One region of the Gordonia sp. C13 genome, then DNA from elsewhere that is predicted to be linked to it. Evidence: predicted binding sites of a transcription regulator. Region 1 holds the regulator's gene; the other holds the start of a gene.

Evidence for each region. Region 1 encodes HspR, which represses chaperone genes until heat shock. Its sites were predicted from a motif close to ANNTGAGTNNNNNNNACTCANNT; they were not measured.
Region 2: the regulator HspR is predicted to act here: its motif matches at 1,790-1,812, upstream of clpB (ATP-dependent chaperone ClpB).

Annotation. Positions count from the first base shown of each region.
Region 1 is NZ_JALPSY010000008.1:179,301-182,660, forward strand. It holds gene M1L58_RS09590 (hypothetical protein) at 1-137, opposite strand, end outside; gene M1L58_RS09595 (hypothetical protein) at 221-1,315, opposite strand; gene M1L58_RS09600 (SRPBCC family protein) at 1,425-1,892, opposite strand; gene M1L58_RS09605 (heat shock protein transcriptional repressor HspR) at 1,947-2,345, opposite strand; gene dnaJ (molecular chaperone DnaJ) at 2,349-3,360, opposite strand, start outside.
Region 2 is NZ_JALPSY010000008.1:52,541-55,900, forward strand. It holds gene clpB (ATP-dependent chaperone ClpB) at 1-1,720, opposite strand, end outside; gene M1L58_RS09005 (esterase/lipase family protein) at 2,000-3,247, shown strand.

The sequences.
Region 1 (3,360 bases):
TCAGGCAGGTCGACGAGGTTGCTGGCCAGGATGTGGCCATCGGCGTCGCGCACCACGGATGCGATCTGATCGTCCACGACGGATATCCCGAGAACCACGGATCCGGGCAGTCCCCCACTCGCCGGATCTTGGGTCATCGTCACCTCCACATCGACATTTGCCCATGCAGCCTAACGGCTGGGGCCGAATCTGTGGCAGCCGGACCGTCGGTGGTACCCCGTCAGACCGAGTCGGCGGGATGCTGGGTGTACGCGGCGTCGCGTACCGCCTCGTCGGTCTCCAACCCGGCACCGAGCGCACCGCCGACCGTGGCGAGTGAGCAGGTCAGCCAAGCCACCTCCAGGTAGTCGGTGATCCCGGGGTCGTGGGCGAGCGCGTCGCCGAAGACCTGCGGGACCACCAGGCACAGCGCGCCGACGGCCGAGAGGGCGAAGAGAGCGGCGTAGAGGGCCGCGACCCCGAGCACGACGGTGATGACCGTGACGGTGTTGAACAGGACGATCTGTTCGCGCGCCTGCCGCGACGAACCCCGCTCCCACAAGTTGGCGCCGATGATCAGGGTGGCAGTGATGGCGACGATCGAGCCGACGGCGACGCCGGTGAGTCGGACCCATCCGAAGGTATCCGCGAGCAGCCAGATGTCGGCGGTCACGAGCGCGAAGACGCCGGCGGCGATGGCGCCGGTGAGCGCGCGGGTCAGTCCGAGCGCGAGGCGCCACGGCCGGTTGGCGCGGACCATGCCGAAGAGGAGCCGGAGATTGCCGGTCAGCACCCGGGCGGTGAAGGCGGTGCCCTCGTCGTCGGTGTCGGTGCCGAGCTGGCGGACGCGGTGTCGTAGTGGCGACTTCGAGGGAGACTTCCCGTGTTGCCGGAGGTCGTCGGCGTCGGCACCGAGGAGCTGGCCGATGAGACCGGTGACGGTGGTGCGCGCACGCTGTCGCAGCCCGGTCGGGCCGAGGGCGGGTACCGACAGCACCGCGACGCCGTGCACCGCGTTCGCGTGAGCGACGACGGGACGCCTTCCCACGTGCAGGGGCAGGTCGGTCAGGCACACCACCAGATCCCATTCACGTTCGAGGAGAACGTCTCTCGCGGCGTCGACGATCTGGGCGTCGGTCGCCGGCGGCTGCACCACCGTCGCCTCGACGACCTCGACCTGCCACCGGGCCCCGGGGTAGGTCGTCTGCACGTGCTCGAGCAGGTCCGCGTCGACGAGTTTGCGGGCCAGCCCGATCGGCTGCCCGGGTGCGGCCACGACTCCGAGTACGACGACGGCTTCCGCGTCGGGTTGTGACGTCTCGTCCTCGAACTCCATGGGGTGGGCTTCCTTTCGCGGCCGCCCGGGGACGGCCTGATCAGGCGGTGAAGGTCTCGATCAGGGTGTGCTGTTCGACGGTCGACCGGGTCGGCATACCCGGCGAGGTTCAGCCGAATCGATTCGCGAGCGCCCGCAACGTGCCCTCGATACCCTGACCGTTCTTCTTGTCGTAGCCGATCAGCTCCATGATCTTCGGGAACTTGAGCGTGGAGTAGTCGAAGGTCTCGGTGACCTGCGTGGTCGTCGGCGACGTGGCGACGAGCTCCCAACGCCAGTGATGGCCCATGGGGTGCTTCCACTCGACGACGCGGTCGGTGTCGACGTCGGTCGCGGTGGAGGTGATCGTGTACGGAACACCGAACTGCTTCATCCCGACGCTGAATCGCGCGCCGGGGGTGAGCTTTTCCGGACCCTTGACAGGCGTGTCCCGCACCGTCCCCGAACCGTCCAGTTCGGGATGACGATGCGGGTTGGCGATGAGAGCGAAGACCTCGGCAGCCGGTGCGTCGACGACGATGCGCCGTGAAACGCGGTGCGGGCCCGTGTCAACGGTGGTGACGGTGTCGGAAGCCATACCTCCAAGGTACGCGGGACCTACCGGTCTCCCTGACGGAACGAGCCGGACCGTTCAGTCGCCGGAGCGTTTCCGCCGCGGCTGCCACACGACGAGGGCATTGGTCCGGGGCACCGGGACGAGCTCGCCCCCGCGACGATTCCGCGACGCAGCGACCTCGTCGGAGAGCTCACGGACACGCTGCTGCAGCGCCTCGACCTGATTGCTCAGGTCGATGATCCGTTTGATCCCTGCGAGGTTGACGCCCTCCTCCTGCGAGAGACGCTGGATCTCACGCAGGAGGTCGACGTCGCGAGACGAGTAGCGGCGACCGCCGCCGCTCGTGCGTTGCGGGGTGACCAGACCGAGACGGTCATAGGTCCGCAGGGTCTGGGCGTGCATGCCGGCGAGCTCGGCGGCCACCGAGATCATGAAGGTCGCGCCGTCGGCGTCGAAGTTCTTCTGACCGGCCATGACTCACTTCCCCCAGTTCGCCCGTGGATCGAAACCGCTTGCCCGCTCGGCCTGATCGTAGGCGCGCATCGCCTCGATCGCAGCGTCGTCGAGCTTGTCCGGCACCGCGACCTTGACCGTCACCAGCAGGTCGCCTGCACCGCCGGACCGCTTGGGGACGCCGCGGCCGCGCACGCGGAGCGTGCGGCCGTCGGTGGTGTTCGGCGGGATCTTGACCCCGACTGAGCCCTCGAGTGTCGGTACCGACACCGTCGCGCCGAGAACCAGTTCCGAGATCCGAACCGGGAGCTGCACCCGAAGGTCGTTGCCGCTGCGCGTGAACTGCTTGTGCGGCGTGACGTGGACGACGACGTAGAGGTCGCCCGACGGCGCTCCGCGACGTCCGGCCTCGCCCTGGCCGGCCAGCCGGATCCGTTGTCCGTCTTCGACTCCGGCCGGGATACGCACGTTGATGGTGCGCGTCCGGTTCTTGACTCCGCTGCCGGAGCAGTCGGTGCACGGGTCGTCGATCCGCGAGCCGGTGCCCTGGCAGTCCTGGCAGGGTTCGCTGAACCCGAAGGCACCCTGGTTGCGGCTGACGAAGCCGGAGCCGTTGCAATTGGGGCACACTCGCGGGCTGGTGCCGGGCTTGGCACCCGACCCGTGACAGGTGGTGCACGGGGACGGGCTGGTCACCCGCAGCGGGACCGTCGTGCCGAGCGCCGCGTCCTTGAAGGACAGCGTCGTCTCGGTTTCGAGGTCCTTGCCGCGACGGGGACGGCTGGCCGTCGATGTGCGTTGGGATCCGCCGCCCCGGTTGAAGAGTCCGTCGAAGATGTCGCCGAATCCGCCACCGCCGCCGGCCTGACCGCCGCCGAACAGGTCGCCGAGGTCGAAGTCGCCGCCGGTCGTGTACGTCGTACCGCCGCCGGGGAAACCGCCGCCCGGGAACCCGTTGCCGCCACCGCGGAATCGTCCGCCGGCGAACATCGCACGGGTCTCGTCGTACTCCTTGCGCTTCTCCGGATCGCTCAGC
Region 2 (3,360 bases), 130 kb from region 1:
CGCGCTTGCCCAGCTCGTCCTCCATGCGCAGCAGCTTCGCGGTCTCACCTTCGAGCATGCGTCCGGCCGGGATTCCGGTCCACGACGACACGACCTGCGCCACGTCGTCGGGTCCGACCTCCTCCTGGAGCATCACGTCCTGGCCGGGATCGGTACCGGTCTTCTCCAGCGCGGCCTCGAGTTCCTTCTCCAGGCCGGGGATTCGGCCGTACCGCAGCTCGGCAGCGCGTCCGAGGTCACCGTCGCGCTCGGCGCGCTCGGCTTCCCCGCGGAGACGATCCAGCTCTTCCTTGAGGTCGCGCACCGCATCGATGGCGGTCTTCTCCGACTGCCACCGCGCGGAGAGCTCGTTGAGCTTCTCCTTCTGGTCGGCCAGTTCGGCGCGAAGCTTCTCGAGCCGTTCCTTCGACGCCGCGTCCGTTTCCTTCTGCAGCGCCACCTCTTCGACCTCGAGCCGACGGACGATGCGCTCGACCTCGTCGATCTCGACGGGGCGCGAGTCGATCTCCATCCGCAGCCGCGATGCCGCCTCGTCGACGAGGTCGATGGCCTTGTCGGGGAGGAAGCGTGAGGTGATGTAGCGATCGGAAAGCGTTGCGGCGGCGACCAATGCGGAGTCGGTGATGCGCACACCGTGGTGTACCTCGTACCGATCCTTCAGGCCGCGGAGGATGCCGATGGCATCTTCCACCGACGGTTCGCCGACGTACACCTGCTGGAAGCGACGCTCGAGTGCGGCGTCCTTCTCGATGTACTTGCGGTACTCCTCGAGCGTCGTGGCACCGACCAGCCGCAGCTCACCCCGGGCGAGCATCGGCTTGATCATGTTGCCGGCGTCCATCGCGGAATCGCCTGTGGCACCGGCTCCGACGATGGTGTGCAGCTCATCGATGAAGGTGATGATCTGGCCGTCGGAGCTCTTGATCTCGTCGAGTACGGCCTTCAGCCGCTCCTCGAACTCACCGCGATACTTCGCGCCGGCGACCATCGAACCCATGTCGAGGGAGATGACGGTCTTGTTCCGGAGCGATTCGGGCACGTCACCGGCGATGATGCGCTGGGCGAGGCCCTCGACGATCGCGGTCTTGCCGACGCCGGGTTCACCGATGAGGACCGGGTTGTTCTTGGTCCGTCGGCTGAGCACCTGCACGACGCGACGGATCTCGGTGTCGCGACCGATGACCGGGTCGAGCTTGCCCTCGCGGGCCGCTGCGGTCAGGTCGGTCGAGTACTTCTCGAGCGCCTGGTAGGTCGACTCCGGGTCCTCGCTCGTGACACGCCGGCTACCGCGGACTGCGACGAACGCATCGCGCAGCGCCTGCGGTGTTGCTCCGGCGTTGTGCAGCAACTTGGCGACATCGGAGTCACCGGTCGCCAGACCGACGACAACGTGCTCGGTCGAGACGTACTCGTCGCCGAGTTCAACGGCCAGCTGCTGAGCAGCACTGACCGCCGCGATCGATTCGCGGGAGAGTTGCGGGGTGGCACTGGCCTGCGCGACCGTCGGCATGCGGTCGACCAGCATCTGGGCCTGCGCGCGAACATTCGACGGGTCCACGCCCACTGCCTTGAGCAGCGGCGACGCGATGCCGTCGGACTGATCGAGCAGTGCCACCAGGATGTGGGCGGGCCGCACGTCGGGGTTGCCAGCACTGGCCGCCGCCTGCACAGCAGCGCTCAATGCCTGCTGAGTCTTCGTGGTGGGGGTGAAGCTGTCCACTCGCGTGCACCTTTCTCTTTAGTCCAACAGGCTCAAGTATGAGCCATACGGAGGATGCAACGCCAACAAAGTTGAGTCCATTCCGCTCATGCCTACTTAGTTTGTGATGTGCGTCACTCATTCCAGAATCACCGTTCCTCGGAGGAAGCGCCAGTCAGAAGCGGCGCATCTGCTGCCGGGGTCGCGATTTTGTGCATCTACGGGACCTTCGTACTGCCAAGTGAGAAGAGCCTCAGCGATGCGGACTCACATTTCAGTGGACAGACGTACACTGAAATCATGTCTGTCGATCCTGCCCGCACTCGCGAATTGCCGGCACTGGCGGCTCTGGGTCGCGATGAGCTGAACAAGGCGGTCTCGGGCATCGCGGCCGTTCATTCATCCGTCGCCGATACCGTGTTCGCGGGTCTGCGCGTGGCGTTGGGCGCGAGGGCCCGTCCGGCTCAGATGGTGCACGACGCGATCAGCACATCCGTCTATTCGGCGATCACGTCGACGGTCGACGTGGCCGGCGACCTGGCCGAGTCACTGACCGTTCACAGCAACGGTGTCCCGTCGGAGACCAAGCGAGGCGCTTTGGCCCTCGGCATCCTCGACGGGTTGATCGGTGATCAACTGACCGCCGAGCGTTCTCCCCTGGCTCCGGACGCCGCGGTCCGCGTGAACGGGGCGGTCGTTCCGATCACCCCGGACGGTCTGGCGATCGCTTTCCCCGAAGCGTCGGGCCACCTGACGGTTTTCCTGCACGGCCTGATGGAGACCGAGTTCGCCTGGGCGCTCGGCGACAGACCCACGTACGGCGCTCGTCTCGCCGACGATCTCGGCAGCACCGAGGTTCAGATCCGGTACAACTCGGGACGCCACATCAGTGACAACGGCCGCGATCTCGCACGACTACTCGACGATCTCGTTCTGCTGTGGCCGGTTCCGGTCACCGGCCTCACGCTCATCGGCCACTCCATGGGCGGCCTGGTCATCCGCAGCGCGTGCCATCAGGGTGTCGCCCGTGATGCGTACTGGCCCAAGCTCGTCCGACACACCGTATGCCTCGGGACTCCCCACCTCGGGGCCCCGCTGGCCCGCGGAGTCCACCGCGCGACGGCGGCCCTGCGCCTGTGGCCGACGAGCCGACCGTTCGGCACCCTGCTCGGGCGTCGCAGCGCCGGGGTTCGCGACCTGTTCCGCGGGGCGGTCACCGAGGAGCACTGGCGCGACACCGACCCGGAGGCCTTCTCCCAGCCCGCCGTCGACTATCCGCCCCTGATGGAAGGTGCGCGACATCTCTACGTGACAGCCACGGTGACCCAGCGCCCCGACCACCCGTTCGGCCGCATCGTCGGCGACGGACTGGTGCTGACCAACAGCGGAGGTGGTCGAGATCGGAAACACCACCTCGGCTTCGAAGTCGACGACGGCTTCCACATCGGCGGTGCCCATCACTTCACCCTGCTCAACAGCGATGCGGTCTACGACTGGATGCTCCCACTGCTGAAACCTCGGCGCGCGCTTCCGCCGGGCACCCTCTGATCTGCGAGCGCGTTGCACCGGTCGTGCGCTGTCCCTGAAAACCGCCCCCGGGAACCGCCCTCCAGACGGCGGCCGACTACATAGTGTCATCGGTGCCGTTGCACGGGGCGCCT